DNA from 2 places in the Amycolatopsis sp. 505 genome. Region 2 is predicted to be linked to the other one. Evidence: predicted binding sites of a transcription regulator. Region 2 holds the regulator's gene; the other holds the start of a gene.
What was found. The regulator HspR, encoded in region 2, represses chaperone genes until heat shock. The targets are predictions, from matches to a motif close to ANNTTGAGTNNNNNNNACTCAANNT.
Positions count from the first base shown of each region.

Region 1: lon (endopeptidase La) is a predicted target of HspR. The motif match lies at 5,779-5,803, and genes of this name have one in related genera.

Region 1 covers NZ_JACKQP010000001.1:702,356-714,166, forward strand. The annotation lists gene H5965_RS03300 (MaoC family dehydratase N-terminal domain-containing protein) at 1-394, opposite strand, end outside; gene rpmG (50S ribosomal protein L33) at 471-635, opposite strand; tRNA gene H5965_RS03310 (tRNA-Met) at 685-757, opposite strand; tRNA gene H5965_RS03315 (tRNA-Thr) at 808-880, opposite strand; gene H5965_RS03320 (bifunctional diguanylate cyclase/phosphodiesterase) at 961-3,600, opposite strand; gene H5965_RS03325 (GNAT family N-acetyltransferase) at 3,839-4,777, shown strand; gene H5965_RS03330 (SAM-dependent methyltransferase) at 4,863-5,717, shown strand; gene lon (endopeptidase La) at 5,818-8,220, shown strand; gene H5965_RS03340 (hypothetical protein) at 8,285-8,440, opposite strand; tRNA gene H5965_RS03345 (tRNA-Tyr) at 8,682-8,763, opposite strand; gene H5965_RS03350 (YajQ family cyclic di-GMP-binding protein) at 8,893-9,384, shown strand; gene H5965_RS03355 (hypothetical protein) at 9,419-10,081, opposite strand; gene H5965_RS03360 (sialidase family protein) at 10,190-11,326, shown strand; gene rfbA (glucose-1-phosphate thymidylyltransferase RfbA) at 11,378-11,811, shown strand, end outside.
Region 2 covers NZ_JACKQP010000002.1:915,094-926,904, reverse strand. The annotation lists gene H5965_RS11495 (alpha/beta hydrolase) at 1-916, shown strand, start outside; gene dnaK (molecular chaperone DnaK) at 1,133-3,010, shown strand; gene grpE (nucleotide exchange factor GrpE) at 3,007-3,705, shown strand; gene dnaJ (molecular chaperone DnaJ) at 3,736-4,905, shown strand; gene H5965_RS11475 (heat shock protein transcriptional repressor HspR) at 4,911-5,336, shown strand; gene H5965_RS11470 (DUF305 domain-containing protein) at 5,614-6,138, opposite strand; gene H5965_RS11465 (lytic polysaccharide monooxygenase) at 6,135-6,887, opposite strand; gene H5965_RS11460 (globin domain-containing protein) at 7,094-8,197, opposite strand; gene H5965_RS11455 (globin domain-containing protein) at 8,544-9,719, opposite strand; gene H5965_RS11450 (MarR family winged helix-turn-helix transcriptional regulator) at 9,964-10,449, shown strand; gene H5965_RS11445 (MFS transporter) at 10,549-11,736, shown strand.

The DNA.
Region 1 (11,811 bases), on a different contig from region 2:
CGGCGGCGTCGTGGATCTCGGCACGCAGGTTGATGAAGTCGTTGCCGGCGCGGGCCATGATGGCGTCGATGTGGGTGGTCACCTCGAGCACGTCGCCGGCGAACACCGGGCGCGTGTAGGTGAAGCCCTGGTCGCCGTGCACCATCCGCGAGTAGTCGAGGCCGAGCTCGGGGTCGGTGACGATCGCGTTGATCGAGGCGAGGTTGATGATCGTGAGGAACGTCGGCGGGGCGATCACGTCGGGGTGACCGGCCTCGCGGGCCGCCTCCGGGTCGCGGTAGACCGGGTTCGCGTCGCCGATCGCGTCGGCGAACTCCCGGATCTTCTCCCGGCTCACTTCGTAACTGGTCTGCGGCGGATAGCTCCGCCCGGTGAACGACTGGTCCAAGGGCACCCGGAGAGGCTACCAACAGCAAAGAGCCGCCCCGGGGATCCAGGGCGGCTCTTCGAAGCTGGTGAACGCGTACGCGTCAGCGGGTTTCCTTGTGCGTCCGGTGCGTACCGCAGTTCGGGCAGAACTTCTTCATCTCCAGGCGATCCGGGTTGTTGCGCCGGTTCTTCTTGGTGATGTAGTTGCGGTGCTTGCACTCTTCGCACGCCAGCGTGATCTTGGGTCGCACGTCGGTGGCAGCCACAGCGTTTCCTTCTCTCTCAGGTCCGGGGGCCAGCCCCGTCGTTACCGCGTAGCGGTGGCCGGACTTGAACCGGCGACACAGCGATTATGAGCCGCTTGCTCTGCCAACTGAGCTACACCGCCCTTACATGACCCAAGCCGCGACACGCAGGCGTGACGCGGCTGAGGTCGAGAGCCCCTTTACGGAATCGAACCGTAGACCTTCTCCTTACCATGGAGACGCTCTGCCGACTGAGCTAAAGGGGCCTGGCCTCTCGCGAGGACTTGGAAAGATTAGCAAGGGGCTTCACCCGGCCGTGCAAGGGGGTGGCCGTTGTAAAGAAACCTCAGGTCAGCAGGGTCAGCACGGTCTCCGAGTGCCGCCCCGGCGAGCGCGCGGTGCGGGCCTGCAGCCACGCCTCCAGGCGGTCCTCCGGCAGCGGCCGCGAGATCAGGTAGCCCTGGGCGACGTCACAGCCCATCGCCTCGAGCTGGTCGCGCGCCACGTCCTCCTCGACGCCCTCGGCCACCACCGTCAGCCCGAGCGAGTGCCCCAGCTCGACGATCGACCGGACCACCGCGAGGTCGCCCAGGTCGGTCCCCATCCCGAGGACGAAGCTCTTGTCGATCTTCACCTGGTCGACCGGCAGCTGCCGCAGGTACGCCAGCGACGAGTACCCGGTCCCGAAGTCGTCCACGGCGAGCGTGATGCCCAGCGAGTGCAGCTCGCGCAGGATCGGCAGCGCCTTCTGCGGGTCGGACATCACGCCGGACTCGGTGAGCTCGAACGTCAGCAGCTCGGGCGGGATGCCGTGGTGCTCCAGCTCGCGGGCGACCTTGTTCGGGAAGTCCTCGTCGGCCAGGTTGCGCACCGACAGGTTGACCGCCACCGAGATCCGCAAGCCCTCGTCGAGCCACTTGCGGCAGCGCTTGAGCGCCTCGCCGAGCACGAAACCGGTCAGGACGCCGATCAGGCCGGCCGCCTCGATGGCCGGGACGAACTCGTCCGGGCCGAGCCTGCCGAACTCCGGGTGCACCCAGCGGACCAGCGCCTCGACACCTTGCACCTGCCGGTTCGGCAGGGTGATCTTCGGCTGGTAGTGGACGCTGACCTGGCCGTCTTCGAGGGACTGCCGGAACTGCGTCACCATCTGGAAGCGGCGCAGGAAGATCTGGCCCATGCTCGGCACGTAGCCGCGGACCTCTTCGCCGCCCTTCGTCGCGCGCACCGCCACGTCCGCCCGCTGCAGCAGGCCTTCGATGTCGACGACGTCGCCCGGTTCCTCCGCGGACGTCGTCGCGTAGCCGATCATCGCGTTCGCCTCGACCGAGAGCCGGTCGACCGGATACGGCGCCGACAGCTCTTCGCGCAGCCGTTCCGCCGCGTGGTGGGCGTCTTCCGGCGGGCAGCCGACGAGCAGCGCCGCGAAGGACGCGCCTTCGAGCCGGGCGAGCGGGACGTCGGGGCCGAGCGCGTCGCGGATGCGGCGGCCCGCGGCGACGACCATCCGGTCCGCCCAGGCGTAGCCGAGCGCGTCGCTGACCGTCGAGAAGACGTCGAGGTCGATCCGCAGCACCACGGCGTTGGCGAAGTCCCGCAACGGTTCCTTGGCCACCTGCCGGAAGCCCGGCCGGTTGAGGTGCCCGGTGAGCGGGTCGTGGTAGGCGTCGTGGCGCAGCGTCGCCAGCAGGCGCCGGTTGTCCAGCGACGTCGCGAGGTGGCTGGCCATGGTGCCGAGCAGCTGGACGTCGTACTTGCCGAAGCCGCGCCAGCGGGACAGCCGGTCGTGCGCCTCGACGACGCCGAGCAGCCGGTTCGCGCTGCGCAGCGGGACGACCAGTGCCTCCTGCGCGCCGCGGTCGAGCAGCGCCGCGCGGACGTCGGGGTTGGCCTCGGTGATCCGGAAGTGCCGGACGTGCGCGCCGGGCAGGCGCAGCAGCGGGTCGTCGGCGGCGGGGTCGGCGACCGGCAGGTCGTCGCCCGCGACCACGACCCGCATCGTGTCCTTCGGTTCCAGCCGGAGCCGCAGCACGACGCGGCCGGCGGCGAGCTGGTCCTTGATGCGCTCGGCGATGGTCGCCCACTCGCGGACGTCGACGCCGCCGACGAGCTCGTCGGCGCGGCTGGCCGGGCGCGCGGCGGCCTGCTGGCCCGAGCGGGCCACCATCAGGCTGACGTCGGAGAGCGCCTCCATGTCCCGCTGCTCGCGCAGCAGGTCGGAGTACGCCCAGTACAGCGCGGTGAGGCCGAGGAAGACGGCGAGCACCAGCGGCCACGCCTCGGGCGTACTGGAGATCACGAGGTAGCCGGAGAGGCCGACGGACGCGTTGACGAAGCCGACGACCAGGATCCGCCCGGTGAGCCGGACGGCGGTGCTGACCCGCATGCGGCGCCGCAGCACGCGGACCGCAGCCAGGGCGAGCAGCGTGCTCACCAGCGGCGCGGTCAGCGTGCCCGCCAGCGCGGCGACCCACGGGATCTTGTCGCCGGCGCCGACGGCGTGCTTGACCAGCCCGGCGACCGCGAAGGCGCCGGTGATCTCGAGCAGGAAGGCGCCCGCGTTGTAGAGGACGCGGCCGGCGACCTTGCGCGCGAGCAGCGTGCCGATGCCGGCGACGAGGTGCGCGGCCAGCACGACTTCGAAGGGCGCTATGAAGAACCCGATGACGAGCGGGATCTCGGTGAACGAGATCGTCCAGGAGATGCCGCTGCGGACGTCGACGTTGATGCCGAGCTGTTCGGCGAGCAGGAAGGCGACCGCGAGCACCGGCGCGATCCACAGCAACCGGTCGTTCCACTCGAACGGCAGCCACGAGCCGACCGCGAACGCGGCGACGAGCCCGAGGCTCAGGACGGCGAAGGTGTAGACGCGGAACCGGCGTTCGTCGGTGCGGGCTTCGGCGGAGACGGGTGGTGTCCCGGAAGCGGCTCCCGGCCCGGGCTGCGCCTGCGCGACGGCGTCGCCGTGGGCGTTGGTGTCCGGCATCCGACCTTCCCTCCCGGCTTGTCCACCGGTGCTGATCCGTGACTTCGGGTGTGGACAAGGGCCATACCGTACCCCGTAGGGCGTACCCGTGTCCCTTTCGAGACAGTAAGAGATCACCCCAGGGTTAACAATGCCTCGAACGCGCTGACCTGCGTGGACCAGAGGGTGAAACGCCGGATGTCCGAACTCTGCCCAGTTCCCCTACGCACCGAAAGCCGGGGAGCGCTTCAATGTCTCCATGCACAGCGATGTGATTGCCACCGAGCACGCGGCGCGGCTCGCGGCGGTGGATCCCCTCCTCCCCGGCTCGACCCCCTTCGAAGCAGCGGAAAACGCGGTGGTCCTGGAGGTCGCGACGGGCGACTCCGCCGCGTCCGGGCTGGCGTCCCGCGTCCAGGTCGACCGCGACGCCCCGAACGCTCCCTGGCGCGCGCTGACCGAACACCGCCTCGACCTGCAGCTGGCCGGCCCGCAGCCGGCGGCCGTCCTCGACGCTCTGCTCACCCGATGGGATGAACATCTGCGCGCGGTCGCCGAGCGCGGCGACACCGAGACGGCGGCGATCGTCCCGCGCGCGAGCCGCGACGCCGCCGGCGCGCGGGAGATGCTGCACCACGGCTTCGCCCCGTTGCGGGTGATCGCCGTCCGCCCCTCGGAGCGGCTGGTCCCGGCCACCCCGCTGGGGACGCCGGGGGTCAAGATCCGCCGTGCCGAGCCCGACGACCTCGAGACCGCGGTGGCGCTCGGCATGGAGCTGCACTCCTACGACGCCCAGTACGGCACGGTGAACTGGCGCACGGGGGTCGAGGAGATCCTGGCCAAGGACCTCGCCGAGCAGCTGAAGCGGCCGGAGCCGCCGTTGTGGATCGCCGAGCTGTACGGCCGTCCGCTCGGCATGGTGAGCGTCCAGCACCCGGGCGAGACCGGCTGGATCAGCGGCCGGGTCGCGGCTTCCCGGGTGGGCTACCTGTCGTCGCTGGCCGTGGCGGAGGCCGCGCGGTCCTCCGGCGTCGGCACGGCGCTGGCGACGCACGCCCACCACGTCCTGGACGAGGAAGGCGCCGACGTCGTCCTGCTGCACCACGCCGCGGCGAACCCGCTGTCGACGCCGTTCTGGTACGCGCAGGGCTACCGCCCGCTGTGGACGTACTGGCAGCGTCGACCGGCTGTTCGGTGAACTGCTGTTCGGTGAACTACTGGAGGATTACCGCGGCTGCCCCGGGCTTATAGGCTGACCTCGCCGCCAGCGAGGGGAGCCTGAAGTGACCGACCAGCGGGATTCCGCGCCGAGAGCGCCCGAGGGTGTCGACACCGAGAAGCCGTCCGCGGCCCGGATCTACGACTGGTACCTGGGCGGTACCCAGAACTGGGCCGTGGACCGCGAGTTCGGCCGGCGCATGGAGCAGCAGTGGCCGCTGGTGCGCCCGGGGTCGAAGCAGAACCGCGAGTTCATGAACCGCGCGGTCCGGGCGGCGCTGCGGGCCGGCATCCGGCAGTTCATCGACCTCGGCTCGGGCGTGCCGACGGCGGGCAACGTGCACGAGGTCGTCGAGGCGGAGCTGCCCGAGGACCACGACGCGAAGGTCGTGTACGTCGACTACGAGCCGGTCGCCGTCGCCCACGCGACGCTGATCCTCGAAGAGGGCATGGCGACCGACTGGGCCGGCATCGTCCAGGCCGACATGCGGGACGCGAAGTCCGTCCTGCGTTCCGAAGAGACGCGGCGGCTGATCGACTTTTCGCAGCCGGTCTGCCTGATCATGGCGGCGGTGCTGCACTTCGTCGGCCCGGACGACGACCCGGACGGGCTGCTGGCGGCGTACCGCGACGCGCTCGCGCCGGGCAGCTGGCTGGCGATCTCCCAGATGAGCGAGGGCGACGGGTCGGGCCCGTACCTCGAGGGGCTGCGCTGGTTCGTCGAGCAGTACCGCAAGACGAGCAACCCGGTCTGGCTGCGCGACCGCGAGGAGATCGAGCCCCTCTTCGGCGGCTGGCCGCTCCTGGAGCCGGGCATCGTGCACCTGCCGGACTGGCGGCCGGACCGGAAGATCAACGCCCTGGAGGCGGAGGCCCGGCCCTTCGCTTGGTGCGCCGTCGCGGCGAAGCCAGGGCGCTGACCTGCGGTTTCCGCGATCGCTGTGGGCGAACGCGCCATCGGAAACAAACACACCCATCGGAGAGTTGAGCTAGGCAGACTCAACTATCCGAGGAGTGCACATGTCCGACACCCGCCTCCTGCCCGTGCTCCCGCTCGATGACGACGTCGTGCTGCCGGGCATGGTCGTCCCGCTCGACCTGACCGACACCGAGACGCGGGCCGCGGTGGAGTCCGCCCAGGCCAAGACGCCGAGCCAGGCGTCCTTCCCCGGCATCCGCTCGGCCGCGCCCGCCAAGGCCGAAGTCCTCATCGTCCCGCGCGTCCACGGCGAATACGCCGAATTCGGCACCGTCGCGACGGTCGAGCGCATCGGCCGCGTGCCCGGCGGCAAGGCCGCCGTCCTGCTGCGCGGCACGGCCCGCGCGGTCGTCGGCCGGATCGCCGACGGTCCCGGCGCCGCCCGCTGGGTGCACGCCGAGGACGCCCCCGAGACCACGAACGACCAGACCGCCAAGCTCGCGGCCGAGTACAAGGCCGTCGTCATCTCGATCCTCCAGCAGCGCGGCGGCTGGCAGCTGATCGACGCCGTCCAGCAGGTCGAGGACGCCTCCGCGGTCGCCGACCTGTCCGGGAACGCGCCGTACCTGTCCACCGAGCAGAAGCTCGAGCTGCTGTCCACTTTGGACGTCTCCGCGCGCCTGGAGAAGGCCCTCGAGTGGAGCAAGGAGCACCTGGCCGAGCTCGAGGTGACCGACACGATCCGCAAGGACGTCGCCGAGGGCATGGAGAAGCAGCAGAAGGAATTCCTGCTGCGCCGCCAGCTCGAAGCGATCCGCAAGGAACTCGGCGAACTCGACGGCACCGCCGACGAGAGGGACTACCGCGCCCGCGTCGAGGGTGCCGAGCTGCCCGACGCCGTCAAGAAGGCCGCGCTGGCCGAAGTGGACAAGCTGGACCGCACGTCCGAGCAGTCCCCCGAGGGCGGCTGGATCCGCACCTGGCTGGACACCGTCCTGGAGCTGCCCTGGAACGAGCGCACCGACGACGTCTACGACATCGCGGCCGCGCGTGCGGTGCTCGACGCCGACCACGCGGGCCTCGACGACGTCAAGGAACGCATCATCGAGTACTTGGCCGTCCGGAAGCGCCGTGCCGAATCGGGTCTCGGCCCGGTCGGTGGTCGCCGGTCCGGCGCGGTGCTCGCCCTCGCGGGCCCTCCCGGGGTCGGCAAGACGTCGCTGGGCGAGTCCGTCGCGAAGGCCATGGGCCGCAAGTTCGTCCGCGTGGCGCTCGGCGGCATCCGTGACGAGGCGGAGATCCGCGGCCACCGCCGCACCTACGTCGGCGCGCTGCCCGGCCGGATCGTCCGCGCCATCAAGGAAGCCGGCTCGATGAACCCGGTCGTGCTGCTCGACGAGATCGACAAGGTCGGCGCCGACTACCGCGGCGACCCGACCGCGGCCCTGCTCGAAGTGCTGGACCCGGAGCAGAACCACACGTTCCGCGACCACTACCTCGAGGTCGAGCTCGACCTGTCCGACGTCGTGTTCCTGGCCACGGCCAACGCCCTGGAGACCATCCCCGGCCCGCTGCTGGACCGCATGGAGCTCGTCACGCTGGACGGCTACACCGAGCACGAGAAGGTCACCATCGCCCGCGACCACCTGCTCCCGCGCGAGCTGGAGCGGGCCGGCCTGGCCACCGCGGACGTCACGCTGACGGACGCCGCGTTCAGCCGGATCGCCGCCGAGTACACCCGCGAGGCGGGTGTGCGCGACGCGAACCGGACGATCGCCAAGGTGCTGCGGAAGATCGCGACCAAGGTGGCCCTGGACGAGGTCACGCTGCCGGTTTCCCTGGACGCGTCCGACCTGGAGACCTACCTGGGCCGCCCGCGGCACATCCCGGAGTCGTCGCTCCCGGCGTCGACCCAGCGCACGGCGACCCCGGGCGTGGCGACGGGCTTGGCGGTGACCGGTGCCGGCGGTGACGTCCTGTACATCGAGGCGTCGCTGGCGGACCAGGAGTCCGGCGCGTCCGGGCTGCAGCTGACCGGCCAGCTCGGCGACGTGATGAAGGAGTCGGTGCAGATCGCGCTGTCCTACCTCCGCTCGCACGGCGCGGAGCTGGAGCTGCCGGTGGGCGACCTCCGCAACCGCGGCATCCACGTCCACGTCCCGGCGGGCGCGGTGCCGAAGGACGGCCCGTCGGCGGGCATCACGATGACGACGGCCCTGGCCTCGCTGCTCTCGGGTCGCGTGGTCCGCGCGGACGTGGCGATGACCGGCGAGGTGTCCCTGACCGGGCGCGTCCTGCCGATCGGCGGCGTGAAGCAGAAGCTGCTGGCCGCACACCGGGCGGGGATGAAGACGGTGATCATCCCCCAGCGCAACGAGCCGGACCTGGACGACGTCCCGGCCGAGGTGCTCTCGCAGCTCGACGTGCACGCGGTGGCGAACGTCCGCGAGGTCCTCGACCTCGCCCTGACCCCGGCTTCGACGCCGGTTTCCCAGGCGGCGTAACCCCGAGCGCCGCCACCCCCGGACGGCCGGTTTCCCTCTCCCCCAAGGGAAACCGGCCGTTCTCCTACGCGGCGGCCTTCCGGGAGGCGACGAGGTAGCGCCACGACCGGTCCCGGCGGGCGCCGTGCCGTCTCGACGGCGGAACGCGGCTGCGCGGGTTGAGCATGGTCGTCACGACGAGCCCGCCGGGCCGCGTGCCGAGCAGGTGCCGCACCATCATCCGGCGTGGTCGTTCGCACAGCCGGCCACGAGCGCGGGTTCGGCGTACTGCGCCCGAGGAGGGTCGAGCCGCTCAAGAAAGGCGTTACGCGCGATTCGGGAAACGGTGCCAAAGGCCAATCAACTCTCGCTCACCGAAAATATCGACCACGTCGAATCGGGGAAGGGTTTAGCCCGTCCGCGTGGCACCCACCTACGCGAAGCGGCCCCATGACTTTCGCCATGGGGCCGCTCGCTGAGGGTGGCGGGTGAGGGATTCGAACCCCCGTAGGCAATGCCAACTGGTTTACAGCCAGTCCCCTTTGGCCACTCGGGTAACCCGCCAAGGCCGGTCGCACCGGCCGGGGGAAAGCTTACCCAACGCCCCCGCGCAGGGGTCAACCGGGATACCCGTCGGGTGACAGGGGCTAGGCTGGGTGGCCCCTGACAAGCGAGTACGAGGTGTGAGGACACGTGGCGGATCCCTCTTTCGACGTCGTGAGCAAGGTCGACCGCCAGGAGGTGGACAACGCGCTCAACCAGGCGAGCAAGGAGCTGGGCACCCGGTTCGACTTCCGCGGCACCGGCACGACGATCAACTGGGCCGGCGAGGAGGCGCTCACGATCGAGTCCGAGACCGAGGAGCGCGCCCTGGCCGCGGTCGAGGTGTTCAAGGAGAAGCTGATCAAGCGCAACATCTCCCTGAAGGCCTTCGAAGCCGGCGAGCCGGCGCTGTCGGGCAAGATCTACAAGATCTCCGGCAAGATCCTCCAGGGCATCGCCTCGGACAAGGCGAAGCAGATCGCCAAGTTCATCCGCGACGAGGGCCCCAAGGGCGTCCAGGCCCAGATCCAGGGCGACCAGCTGCGGGTGTCGGGCAAGAAGAAGGACCAGCTGCAGGACGTGATCGCCTTGCTGAAGGGCAAGGACTTCGAGATCGCGCTGCAGTTCACCAACTACCGGTGACGCCGCCGCGGGCACCCGGTCGCCGGGTGCCCGCTCACGACGGCGTCAGCGTCCAGCTCGCCTCGTAGCCCTCCACCTGCAGGTACGCCGGCCCGCGGACGTCCCGCTCCACCTGCAGGTCGCCGATCTGGTTGAGGATCAGGTCGCGGTCCTCCGGCGACATCACCCACAGCCCGATGGCGCCGCGCGTCTTCGCCGTGAACCGCACGTGAGCCACGCCCGCCGGCAGGCGGACCACCGCGTCGCCCTTGCCCGGCGTCTCCTTGCCCGCCTCCGCCGTCGGCACGCTCCGGTGGTCCGCGATCGTCGCCGTCCAGGGGGCGTTCGCGTGGACCGTCACGCGCTTCACCGGGGTGCGCGGGTCCGTGTTCATCCACGTCGTGCCCTGGTACGCGCCGATCGCGTTGACCAGGCCGTGGTCGCCGCCGTCCGTGTCGACGATCACGTTGGACGTGCACTTCGGGCACTCGAACGTGAAGAAGCCCACCTGGTCCGCCGGCCACGTCGTCTGGAACTCGCCGCTCTCCGTGCCCGTGTGCGTCTCCGGAGGCACGTCACGCGGCTCCGCGGGCGCAGTGGACAACGGCGCGGGAGACGACGGGGAAGCAACCGGATCGACGATCTCGCCGTAGCCGGTCGCCGGCGCGCACGCCGACGTCAGCACCGAGAGCAGCAGCACACCCAGCCGGATCTTCATGTTTCCCCCTCCGGTGATCTTTCGGCCCCGGGCACAGGAGCGTTACCCGAACGCGTGATTGCGCCGGGTGACCGCCGCCCACCCGTGTTGTAATCGCGCGGTCACCGCGTGGAGGGGGTCGAGTTGCGCCGTTCGCTGGTCTTCCTGCTGGCGCTCGCCGCCGTCGCCTCGCTGCTGACGCCCGCGAGCGCCGCCGAACGCCAGCAGCTCGTTCCCGGCTTCGGCGCTTACCCGCGGCTGATCCGGCTGGGAAACGGGCGCATCATCGCCACTCTGACCAGCGAAGACGCCGACGGCAAGTACACGCCCGTGCTGGAGAGCACCGACGAAGGCGAGTCGTTCCACGAGATCGGCGCGATCCACGACCCCGAAGGCCGGTCCGGCATGTGCTGCGGCACCGTCTACGAACTGCCCGAGCGCGTCGGCCGGCTCCGCGCGGGCACGCTGCTGTGGGCCGCCTCCTACCGGCAGGACGCCGGGCCGCGGCGCCGCATCGGGATCCGCGTCTGGGCCAGCAAGGACGGCGGCCGCTCGTGGAGCTTCCTGTCCGAGGCCGCGCGGTCGCACAACATCGACGGCATCTGGGAGCCCGAGTTCACCGTCGACGCCGGTGGCACGCTCTGGCTCCACTTCGCCGACGAGACGCAGGCGCCGAAGTACGCCCAGGTGCTCAACCGGGTCGCTTCGACCGACGGCGTGAACTGGGGCACCAAGCAGCTCACCATGGCGATCCCGCCCGACCGCGTGCGCCCGGGGATGCCGATCATCCGGCGGCTGCCCGACGGCCGCTACTACTTCGCCTACGAGATGTGCAACTTCCGCGACCGCTACTGCGACCCGTACTTCAAGGTTTCCGCCGACGGCGCCAACTGGGGCGACCCCGCCGATCCGGGCACCCGCGTCGACACGGCCACCGGCAATTACTTCCAGCATGCGCAAACCATCACGCTGTTCCCCGGCGGCCCGAACGGCGTGAGGATCGTCATGGTCGGGCAGATCTACACGAACGCCAAGGGCGTGCCGCAGCCGCAGAACGGCCAGGTCCTGCTGGCCAACGACGACTTCGGCGCTGGTCACTGGTACGAACTGCCCGCTCCCGTGCACATCAGCAGGATCTGGAACAACTTCTGCCCCAACTACTCCTCGACGCTGCTGCCGGTCGACGACGACCGGAACGTGCTGGAAATCGCCACCGAGGACAACGCCGGCTGCAAGGCCTACTTCGGTAAAGGATCCGCCTTCTAGCGACGGCCCGTAGGGTGGTCGGGTCGCGGCCACGGGAAAGGGAGGCAGTCCATGAAGGGGATCGTGCTGGCCGGAGGCAGCGGGACACGTCTGCACCCGATCACCCAGGCGGTGTCCAAGCAGCTGCTGCCGGTCTACGACAAGCCGATGGTCTACTACCCCATCTCGGTGCTGATGCTGGCCGGGATCCGCGAGATCCTCGTCATCTCCACCCCCACCGACCTGCCGATGTTCCGCAGGCTGCTTGGCAACGGCGACCAGTTCGGCGTCTCCTTCTCCTACGCCGAGCAGCCGAGCCCGAACGGCCTGGCCGAGGCCTTCGTGATCGGCGCGGACTTCATCGGCGACGACGACGTGGCGCTGGTCCTCGGCGACAACATCTTCTACGGCCAGGGCTTCTCGAGCCGCCTCCAGCAGGCCGTGCGCGAGCTCGACGGCTGCGTCCTGTTCGGCTACCCGGTCAAGGACCCCGAGCGCTACGGCGT
Region 2 (11,811 bases):
GGCCGAGGACATCGAGACGATCCGGGCGGCGCTCGGCGAGTCCGAGATCTCGTGGCTGGGCCTCTCCTACGGCACCGAGCTGGGCACGATCTACGCGTCGAAGCACCCCGGCCGGGTGCGGGCGATGGTGCTCGACGGCGCGATCGACCACGCGCGGCCGATGACCCAGGCGATCCTCGAGGAGGCCGCGGCCACTGAGGACGCACTGGTCCGGTTCGCGGACTGGTGCCGCGCTTCGGCCGGCTGCGCCTTGCACGGCCAGGACGTCCTCCGCTTCTACGACGACGTCGTGGCCAGGGCGGCGCGCGGCGGGATCTGGTCGAGCGACCTGGGCCGTCCCGCGACGGCCGACGAGGTCTCGGCGGGCGTGTACGGCCACCTCTACCTGCGCGACGATTGGCCTGCGCTGGGCAAGGACCTGGCCGCCGCGGGTGGGGAGTTCCCGGACGCGCGCGGGCTGACCGGGCGGAACCAGTTCGGGTCCGAGAGCTACGCGGCCTACCGGGTGATCGGCTGCCACGACTTCCCGTCGCCGTTCACCGGGCCGTCGGAGATGGCGTGGACGGCCCGCCTGGTCCGCGCGGCGGCCCCGCACAGCTGGCGGTACTCGGAGTATTGGGACTTCGCCGGCGGGTGCACCGGCTGGCCGGTCCCGGCGAATAACCCACCACAGCCGCATCCGGTACGCGGCGCCCCGCCGATCCTGGTCGTGGGCGGCGCCCATGATCCGGCGACGCCGCTGGCCTGGGCCCGCGGCCTGGCGGCGAGCATCGAGGGAGCGGCCCTGCTGACGCGCACCGACGACGGCCACACGGGGCTGTTCAACTCCGCGTGCGCGCGGGCGGCGAGGTGGCGTACCTGGTCGACGGGGTCGTCCCTGGTCGTGGAGCGGTGTGCCGGTGAGCTGCTCACGTGAGCGGCGTCACAGCCGATCCGGGCACACTCGGTCGCCGGACCCGGGAACAAGAAGCCGAGCCGCCTCGTTAGGCTGGGTACAGAGGTTGAGCGCAGTCGACTCAAGTCCGGCTTGACGGGGTGCGCGAAGGCCCGATAAAACTTGCCAGGGCCTCGCTCAAGGCGAGAACGAACCTGCAGGTCACGAACATAGCAGCCGTACACAGGAGGAAGCACCATGGCGCGAGCGGTCGGCATCGACCTCGGCACGACCAACTCGGTCGTCGCCGTCCTTGAGGGCGGCGAGCCGACGGTCATCGCCAACTCGGAAGGCTCCCGGACCACCCCTTCGATCGTCGCCTTCGCCAAGAACGGCGAAGTGCTGACCGGCCAGCCGGCGAAGAACCAGGCCGTCACGAACGTCGACCGGACGATCCGGTCCGTGAAGCGGCACATCGGCACCGACTGGAAGACCGAGATCGACGGGAAGAACTACACCTCCCAGGAAATCAGCGCGCGCGTGCTGATGAAGCTGAAGCGCGACGCCGAGGCGTACCTGGGCGAGACGATCACCGACGCGGTCATCACCGTCCCGGCGTACTTCGAGGACGCCCAGCGGCAGGCCACCAAGGAAGCCGGCCAGATCGCGGGCCTGAACGTGCTCCGCATCGTCAACGAGCCGACCGCCGCCGCGCTGGCGTACGGCCTGGACAAGGGCGAGAAGGAGCAGACCATCCTGGTCTTCGACCTCGGTGGTGGCACCTTCGACGTCTCGCTGCTGGAGATCGGCGAGGGCGTCGTCGAGGTCCGCGCCACCTCCGGTGACAACCACCTCGGTGGTGACGACTGGGACGAGCGCATCGTCAAGTGGCTGGTCGACAAGTTCAAGGCCACGAACGGCATCGACCTGACCAAGGACAAGATGGCGCTGCAGCGCATCCGCGAGGCGGCGGAGAAGGCGAAGATCGAGCTGTCCAGCTCGAACTCGGCCAGCATCAACCTGCCGTACATCACCGTGGACGCGGACAAGAACCCGCTGTTCCTCGACGAGACGCTGTCGCGCGCCGAGTTCCAGAAGATCACCTCGGACCTGCTCGACCGCACCAAGGCGCCGTTCAACAACGTCATCCGGGACGCGGGCATCTCCGTCGGCGACATCGACCACGTCGTGCTCGTCGGTGGTTCCACCCGCATGCCGGCCGTCGCCGAGCTGGTCAAGGAGCTGACCGGCGGCCGCGAGCCGAACAAGGGCGTGAACCCGGACGAGGTCGTCGCGGTCGGCGCGGCGCTGCAGGCCGGTGTGCTGAAGGGCGAGGTCAAGGACGTCCTGCTGCTCGACGTGACCCCGCTGTCGCTGGGCATCGAGACCAAGGGTGGCGTCTTCACCAAGCTCATCGAGCGCAACACCACGATCCCGACCAAGCGCTCGGAGATCTTCTCCACCGCGGACGACAACCAGCCGTCGGTGCAGATCCAGGTGTTCCAGGGTGAGCGCGAGATCGCCGCGCACAACAAGAAGCTCGGCATGTTCGAACTGACCGGTCTCCCGCCGGCCCCGCGTGGCGTGCCGCAGATCGAGGTCACCTTCGACATCGACGCCAACGGCATCGTGCACGTGACCGCGAAGGACCTGGGCACGAACAAGGAACAGTCGATGACGATCACCGGTGGCTCCGCGCTGCCGAAGGACGACATCGAGCGCATGGTCAAGGACGCCGAGGCCCACGCCGAGGAAGACAAGAAGCGCCGCGAGGAAGCGGAAACCCGCAACCAGGCGGAGACGCTGGTCTACCAGACCGAGAAGTTCGTCAAGGACAACGACGACAAGCTGCCCGAGGACCTCAAGGGCAAGGTCAAGTCCGCGATCGACGAGGCCAACGAGTCGCTCAAGGGCACGGACTCGACCAAGATCCGCGAGGCGATCGAGAAGCTGAACGCCGCTTCGCAGGAGTTGGGCACCGCTCTGTACGCCAACGCCAACGCGAACGCCGCTCAGCCGGGTGCCGAAGGCGCCGCGGGTGCGGGGGCGGCCGGGGACGCCGGTGCGGCCGGTGGCCAGGCCAAGGCCGATGACGTGGTGGACGCCGAGATCGTCGAAGAGGACCCGAAGAAGTGACCCACAGCTACGACGAATCCGAGAACCAGGGCCGAGGCCCCGAGGAGCCGGTGGTCGTGCGGGACCGTCGCCGGGTGGACCCCCAGACCGGGCAGGTCCGTCCGCCCGGTCCGGCCCACGCGGCGCCGGACCCCGACGAGGCGCCCGTGGAGCACGCGGGCCCCTCGCTGGGTGAGTCCATTGTGGACGATTCGGTGTCGGTCGTCTCCGACGTGGAGAAGGAGCTGGCCGAGCGCACCGCCGACCTCCAGCGCCTGCAGGCCGAGTACGCCAACTACCGCAAGCGCGTCGAGCGTGACCGCGAGGCGGTCGTCATCGGCGCGAAGGCGACGGTGGTGAACGACCTGCTGCCGCTGCTCGACGACCTCGAGCGGGCCGAGCAGCACGGTGACCTCACCGGCGCGTTCAAGGCGGTCGGCGACAAGCTGATCAGCGGTCTTCAGCGCGCGGGCCTGGAGTCGTTCGGCGCCGAGGGCGAGCCCTTCGACCCGAGCGTGCACGAGGCCGTGCAGCACAACACCTCGCCCGACGTGGCGGGCCCGACGGTCACCGTGGTCATGCGCCGCGGGTACCGCTTCGGCGACCGCGTACTGCGGGCCGCGCTGGTCGGGGTGACCGACCACGAGCCCGGTGCGGCCCCGTCCGTCGGTGGCGAGCTGCCACTCGACGGCGGAGCCGATGAGCAGCAGCAGTAAGAGGAACCAAGTGGGAGGAGGAGACGCCCGATGAGTGCACGGGAATGGATCGGTAAGGACTTCTACCGTGAACTGGGCGTCTCCTCCGACGCCACCGCGGACGAGATCAAGAAGGCCTACCGGAAGCTGGCCAAGGAGAACCACCCGGACGCGAACGCCGGCAACGCGCAGGCGGAGCAGAAGTTCAAGGCGGTCTCCGAGGCCTACGGCGTGCTCTCCGACGCGAGCAAGCGCAAGGAGTACGACGAGGCGCGGCGCCTGTTCGGCGGCGGGGGTGGCTTCAACTTCCCCGGCGGCGGCGGTGGCGGCAGCTTCGACATGGGCGACATCTTCGGCCAGGCCGGCGCCGGTCAGCAGGGCGGTTTCGGCGGGCTCGGCGACATCCTGGGCGGGATCTTCGGCCGCGGCCGGTCGTCGGCGGGCGCGACGGCCAACCGGCCGCAGCGCGGCGCGGACGTCGAGACGGACGTCCGGATCGACTTCGTCGAGGCGGTCAAGGGTGCGACCCTGCCGCTGCGGCTGTCGAGCCCGGCGACCTGCGCAACGTGCAGCGGCAACGGTGCCCGGCCGGGGACGTCGCCGCGGACCTGCCCGACCTGTTCCGGGTCCGGGCTGGTCAGCCGCAGCCAGGGCGCGTTCGCGTTCTCGGAGCCGTGCCGCGACTGCCGCGGCCGCGGGACGATCATCGACGACCCGTGCCCGGAGTGCGGCGGCGAAGGCATCAGCACGAGGACGCGCACGCTGACCGTCCGGATCCCGCCGGGCGTCGACGACGACCAGCGCATCCGGCTGGCCGGCCAGGGCGAGCCGGGCCGGGGCGGGGCGCAGGCGGGCGATCTGTACGTCCGGGTGCACGTGGCGCCGCACGCGCTGTTCGGGCGCAAGGGGCTCGACCTGACGATCACCGTGCCGGTGGACTTCACGGAGCTGACGCTCGGCACCACGATCACGGTGCCGACGCTGGAAGGCAAGGTCTCGCTCAAGGTGCCGCCCGGCACGGCGAGCGGACGGGTGCTGCGCGTGCGCGGCAAGGGCATCGCCAAGCGCGACGGTTCGCAAGGTGACCTGCTCGTCACCCTCCAGGCGGCGATTCCCGCCAAACTGGACGACAAGGCGCGCGAAGCACTGCAGGCGTACGCCGAGGCGATGGCCGGGCACGACCCCCGGCCCGAGATCACCGAGCTGCTGCAAGGTAGGTGAGAGTGGTGTTCGGCGGGATTCCCCAGGAAGGGGACGAAGAGACCCCGGTGTTCGTCATCTCGGTGGCGGCCCAGCTCGCCGGGATGCACGCGCAGACGTTGCGCACGTACGACCGGCAGGGCCTGGTGTCACCCGGCCGCACCCCCGGCGGCGGCCGGCGCTACTCGATGCGGGACATCGCACTGCTGCGCGAGGTCCAGCGCCTCTCGCAGGAGGACGGCGTGAACCTGGCCGGCATCAAGCGCATCATCGAGCTGGAGAACCAGGTGGACGCGCTCCGAGCCCGCATCACCGAGCTGACGGAGGAACTGGCCGCGGCCTACGTCGCGGCAGAACAGGCAACAGCGGCGGCGCACGCGTCGTACCGCCGAGACCTGGTCCCCCTCAACCAGCAGACGGCAATGGTGGTCTGGCGCCCCAAGCGCCGCTGACCTCAACGCGACAAAGGCCTCCCCGGGCAACCGGGGAGGCCTTTCGCGCGCTTGGGGATGCTTTCGGCCCAGGCACCCGCTGGCCGGCCGCGGCCGCAGGGGTCGATTTCCAGCGGCGGCTGATGGGCGCCGCCGACGGCGGTGGTTTCGCCGCCGCGCGGCTCGGCGGCTGCTGAGCGCGTTCGACTTCGCCGCCGGCGGGTGGCCAACTCGCTGCGAAGTCCCGGGATGGGCCGCGAGCAGTCCCTCCCGGCTGCTCGCGGCCGCGCCGCGGGGACTACGCCTTCACGTTCAGGAGCTGCTTCACCTCGGCCGTCCGGGACTCGATCACTCGGCGGGCCAAATCGCGGGCCTGGGCGTTCACTCCGCCGTTCGGGCCGTTCTCCGTCTGGGCCAGCTCGACCGCTGCCTGCTGCTGTCCCGTCAGGACGTCCAGGAACCGGCGGGTGAACTCGGCGTCGGCCGCCGTTCGGAGGGCTCCCACCAGGTCCGGTGACGTCATCTTCATTCCGCCGTGGCCGGCGTGGGCCTCCGGGGCCACCGTCTCCGGCTCGTTCCACTCGCGGAGCCAGCGGCGCATGTCGTCGACCTCGGTCTGCTGGGTCACCTCGATCGCTGCCGCCAGCTCCTTCAACGCGGCCGGGACCGGGCGGGCCGCCGCCAGGCGGACGATCTCGATCCCCTGCTGGTTCTGGGGAATCAGCATCTGCAGGAACATCACGTCGGCCGCGTTGTGCTGGGGCGGGGCCGCCGTCGCGCAGCTGGTCAGGAGCAGCGCGACGACGGCCAAGACCACTCTCACTGGCGCTGCCAGAGCGCCGGGGTGTTCGGCGGCTCCCAGCCCGCGATCGCCGTGTGCGGCTGGAGGCAGCGGTAGGTCGCGCCGCCGTACGTCACGACGTCGCCCGCCTTATACGCCGTTCCCGCCGACCAGGTTCCGCCCGTCGGCGGCTTGGTGGTCGTCGTGGTGGGCGGCGGGGTTGTGGTGGTCGGGGGCGGCGTGGTCGTCGTCGGCGGTGGGGTGCCGCCTCCGCCGACCTGGAGGTCGACACAGCTGTAGAACGCGTTGCTCGTGTCCGAGATGTTCCAGATCGCCAGCACCTTGATCCGGCCCGAATACCCGGCCAGGTTCACCGTGTGCGACAGCGTGGGCGGCGGCTGCTGGTTGTTGCCGTTGAACACCGCGACGCGGGTGCCACCGACGTAGTACTCGTAGTTCGACGTCGAGTGCCGGGCGGTGAACACCCAGTTGAACGTCACCGTGCTGCCGACCGACTTGGCCGGCCACGGCTTCGACTCGTCGGTCAGCTCGGCGAACTGCGACAACCCGCCGTTGCAGCTGCGCAGCCCCTTCGGTCCTTCGACGCTCTGCGGCTCGTAGACGATGCTGCCGCAGTTGGGGACCTTCCCGGCCGCGCAGTTGGCCTGCCGGCTGGGCGGATCGGACACGTAACCGTGGGCGCTCGCGGAGGTGGCGGGGAGGACGACGACCAGCACCGGCGCGAGCAGGGCTCCGGCAGCGGCCGCGAAGAGCTTTCGTTTCCAGGTCATTTCGGCTCCTCGAAGGGGAACAGCGTTGTTCCGGAGGGGAGGACGAACGAGCACATCCGGGGAAGATGTGGTCTAGACCATAAGTCGATTCGGGCACAACGGTCAACGAACTACCGCCGTTCGACGAGTTCGCTGCTCCACTCGGCCCAGTGCGAAGGTCGGGACCGGCTGCTGCAGGCGTTCGCCGGAGAAGGTCCCTTCGGCGCTCAGTCCAGGGTGAAGGGGTCGTACGATATTCGCTCCAGCTCGATCCCCCTGGCCAGCAGCTTCGCCACCGTCGCCTGGATCATCGGCGGCGAACCGGACACGAGCACCTCGTGGTTGCGCCACGTGCCACGCTGCGTCACGGCGTGGGCGAGCGTGCCGCGGTCGCCGCCGGCCAGGGCACCCTCCTCGGTGACCGGGGTGACCGTCAGCCACTTCGACGTCGCGGCCAGCCGGCGCAGCTCCTCCAGCGCGTACAGGTCCTGAGGCCGTCGGCCGCCGAAGAACAGGTGCACCGGCGGGTTCCGCTTCCAGCGGGACAGGTCGTCGAGGATCGCCAGCAACGGCGTGATCCCGGTGCCGCCGCCGATCATCAGCAGCCGCCGTTTCGTCGACGTCGGGCGCACGTTCAGCACGCCCATCGACGGCCCGAGGCGCCAGACGTCGCCCGGTTTCGTGTGGTTGACGATGCTGCCGCTGACCCAGCCGCCGGGCACCGCGCGCACGTGGAAGGTGAGCTGGCCGTCTCCACGCGGCGCGTTGGCCGGCGAAAGGTACCGCCAGAACCGTGGCCGTTGGGGCACTTCCACGCTCACGTACCCGCCGGCGCGGTACGGCAACAAACCTTCGGTGCGCACCTTCACCAGTGCGACGTCGCGGCTGAGTTTCCGGTGTTCGAGCACGGTCGCCGACCACGCCGCCGGCCCGGTTTCCGCCTGGGCGGCTTCGCGCATCGTCTTGGCGATGAGCCCGTAGGCCGACGTCCACGCCGATTCGACTTCGGTGGTCCACTTCTCCTTGAGAAATCGTTTCAACGCGGCGATCAGCGCGACGCCGACCGCGTCGTAGTGGCGGGAGACGACGGCGAATTTCCGGTGGTCGCGGCCCAGTTGCCCCAGGAAGGTGACCAGCTCGTCGGGCCGGTCGACCATCTGCACCACATACACCAGCGCTCGCAACAGCCTGCTCCGCTGCGTCGTCATGGTCACCGGGAACAGCTCCCGGCAATCGGGGGCGACCACGAACAACGCACCGTAGAAGTACTGCGCCAGTTCATCTGCTTTCGGTTCGACCTCCGCAAAACTTTCACGAATCAACCGGGCCATCTCTCGACCTTCCACGGCCGAAACGGGCAGCGTCTCGGGCATGGTGGAGATCTTCACGGATTCAGCACTCATCGGGAACGGTAATCTCCAGTCGTGCCAAGGTTTTCGCGCCGTGCATGCGGCGTCGCTGTGGCGGTGCCGCCCCCGAGGGTTCCCGACTGTAGGCGAATTCCCGTGCAGATGCGCGTGATTCCGCGCGTTCCCGCTCGAACGGAGCAATTCAGGTACGCCCGGTCAACCCCGCCTGTCGCAGCGTAAAAATGATCACGACGTCGGATTCATCCGTTACTGGTTGCCGATTTCCGAAGCGTAACGAAACCATTCACCGGACGGCGGATTGCCGTGGCTAGTCGATCGTGAACGGGTCGTACTGGATCTGGTCCAGGGCGCTGCCCGCCACCAGCATCCGCGACACCGTCGCCCGGATCATCGCCGGCGAGCCGGACACCAGGATGCGGTGGCCGGGCCAGGAGCCGTACCGCGTGACGGCTTCGGCCAGCGTCCCCTGCTCGAACCCGGGGACGTCGCCGCCGCGCTCGACGACCGGTGTGACGGTCAGCCAGGGGTTCGTCGCGGCGAGCGCGCGCAGCTCTTCGAGGTCGTAGAGGTCCTCGCGGGCGCCGCCGCCGTAGAACAGGTGCGTCTTCGGGTTCTCGCCCCACAGCGCGAGGTGGTCGAGGATCGCCCGCAGCGGCGCCACCCCCGTTCCCCCGGCGACCATCAGCACGGCCCGCGAGGCCTCGCGGTCGACCGTCATCCGGCCCAGCGGCGGGCCGAGCCGCCAGACGTCCCCGGGCTGCGTGTGGCTGACGATCGCGCGGGACACCCAGCCGCCGTCGATCGCACGGACGTGGAACTCGATGCCGCCGTCCTCGCGTGGCGCGTTGGCCGGCGAGAGGTACCGCCACAGCCGTGGCCGCTGCGGCACTTCCACGCTGACGTACTGGCCGGGGTGGTACGGCACCGGCTGGTCGGGCACCAGCCGCACCAGTGCGAGGTCCCAGGTCAGCCGCCGGTGCTCGACCACGGTGGCCGACCACGACGGCGGATTCGTGTCGGACGCGGCCGCGTCCTGCATGGCCCGCGCGGCGATGGTGAACGCCTCGGCCCAGGCCCGTTCGACCTCCGGTGTCCACGCCGGGCCGAGGTGGTTCTTGAGCGACGCCAGCAGCGCCGTCCCGACCGCTTCGTAGTGCCGCGGCACCACGCCGAACTTGCGGTGGTCGCGGCCCAGCTGGCGCAGGAACGGCGCGAGGTCGTCGGGCCGGTCGACCATCTGCACGATGTGCACCAGCGCGCGCACCAGCCTGCCGCGCTGGATCTCCATGTTGATCGGGAAGAAGTCGCGCGTGGTCGGGGCGAGGGTGAACAGCATCCCGTAGAAGAACTGCGAGATGTCCGCGATGTACGGCTCGGACCTGGCCCAGCTGTCCCGGATGAGCCGGACCATCGCGGTCACCGCCGCGGGGGCTTCCCGCGGGGCCGACGACCTGGGGAGCGGGCTGACGGAATCGGCTGTCATGAGGGGTTGTTCACGGGTCGGGGACCGCCTCCTGGGTCCTTCGCCACTGCTGCCACCTCGTCACTCAACGTCACTCGCCTGCGGTGCGCGCACCGCCCGTCCGCAGGGTAGCCGCCGGGCGCCCTTTTGCCCGCATTGTTGCTCCGACCGGGTGTATTCCCGCGTGGGGGACCTCACCGGCCAGATGGTTGTTCGCGCAAGTGTCCGGCAATATACTTGTATGGCGCAACCAAGGAGGTGCCGAATGGGCTTCGACAACACCGACGACGACGTCCGGGTCGAGCTCATGCGGGAGCTGAAGACCGCTTCGCAGCTGCAGCACGCCTGGATCATGCAAGCCTGGCAGAGCGAGCCCGGGCTGCACCCGGCGGCCGCGATGCTGCTGTCCGACCTGGCGAAAAACGGCGAGACGCGGCCGTCCGAACTCGCGAAACGCCGGTTCGTCGACCTTTCGGTCGTCAGCAGGCAGATCGCCCAGCTCTCCGCGGCCGGACTGGTCGACCGCCGCCCCGCGCCCGAAGACGGCCGGGCGTCGCTGGTCAGCGTGTCCGAGAAGGGCCGGGCCGAGCTCGCCCGCTGGCGCGCCAACTACATCGAGTTCATGGAGAAGGCGCTCGGCGGCTGGGACGACGAGCGCGTCACCGACCTCACCGCGCGGCTGGCGGAGATGAACACCGATCTCCGCCGCGCGCTCGGCAGCGACGCCTGCCTGGCTGACACGAACAAGTGACACCGCGGCCGAGAGGCACACCGCAAGTGTCCCTTGGCCTTGGGGAAAGTGTCCGTTCGGTCCTGACTTGACGGCATTCATCAGGGTTAACGTCGGTGGGTGACGCGTGACCGGGTCGCACTGCTGTGCGCGCTGGGAATCGACAACTTCGGCTCAGGTCTGTTCCTCCCGTTGGCGCTGGTCTACGTGACGCAGGTGGTCGGCGTGCCGCTGGCCGTCGCCGGCACCGCCGTCACCCTCGGCGCCATCGGCGGGCTCGTCGTGCCGCCGCTCGCCGGCCGGCTCGTCGACCGCGTCGGGCCGCGGGCCGTCGTGATCTGCGCCCAGCTGCTGCAAGCCGCGGGCGTCGGGGCCTACGTCGTCGCCGGCAGCGCGGGCCCGGTGGTGGTCGCGGCCGTCCTGTCGTCCGCCGGGCAGCAGTTCTTCTACAGCTCCCTGTACGTGCTCATCGCCGACGTCGCCGGCGACGGGCCCAAGGACCGGCCGTTCGCCGAGGTGGGGATGGTGCGGGCCGCGTCCTTCGGCCTGGGCGGGCTGGTCGCGGGGGCGTTGCTGACGTGGCTCGGGAACGCCGGCTACCGCATCGCGCTCGCCGCGGACGCGCTGACGTTCTTCGTGGCCGCGCTGATCCTCGTCTTCTTCGTCCGGCTCGCGCGGCCGCACCGGCCGGTGCGCGAGCGGTCGGTACGGGTGCTGCGCGACCGGCCGTACCTCGCCCTCATCCTGTTCAGCGGGCTCTTCGGGCTCTCGCTGGACTTCTTCCTGATCGGGACCCCGGTGTTCGTGCTCGACCGGCTGCACGGGCCGGCCTGGCTGCCGGGCACGATCCTCGCCCTGCTGACCGTGCTGACCAGCGTCGGCGGCACGATCGCGCTGCGGCTCACCGCCCGGCTGACGCGGATCGCGGCGATGCGCGTGGGCTCGGCGCTGTTCTCCGCGTGGTGCCTGGTCAGCCTGGGTGTGCTGCTCGTGCCGCAGGGCTGGCAGGTGGTGTACCTGCTGGGGTCGACGCTCGTGTTCGCCGCCGGCGACCTGGTGTTCGGGCCGCGGTCGGGGGCGCTCGCCGAGGCCGCGGCACCTCCGGTCGCCCGCGGACGTTATCTCGCTGCGTACCAGTACGCGTTCACCGTGGCGCAGGTGATCGCGCCCGCCGTGGTGGCCTTGTTCTCGGTCGCCGACTGGTTACCCTGGGTGCTGGTCGGGGCGTGCGCCGGTCTCGCCGTGGCCGGGCTCGGCACCCTCGGCTCGCGGCTCCCGGCGAGCGCTGTGGCACCCGGCCGAAGTTGAGCGGAACAGACTCAAGTTTTCCTGCGTTAGAGATAGTGACGGGTCACGGTCAGGCCTGTCACCAGGACTTTCTCG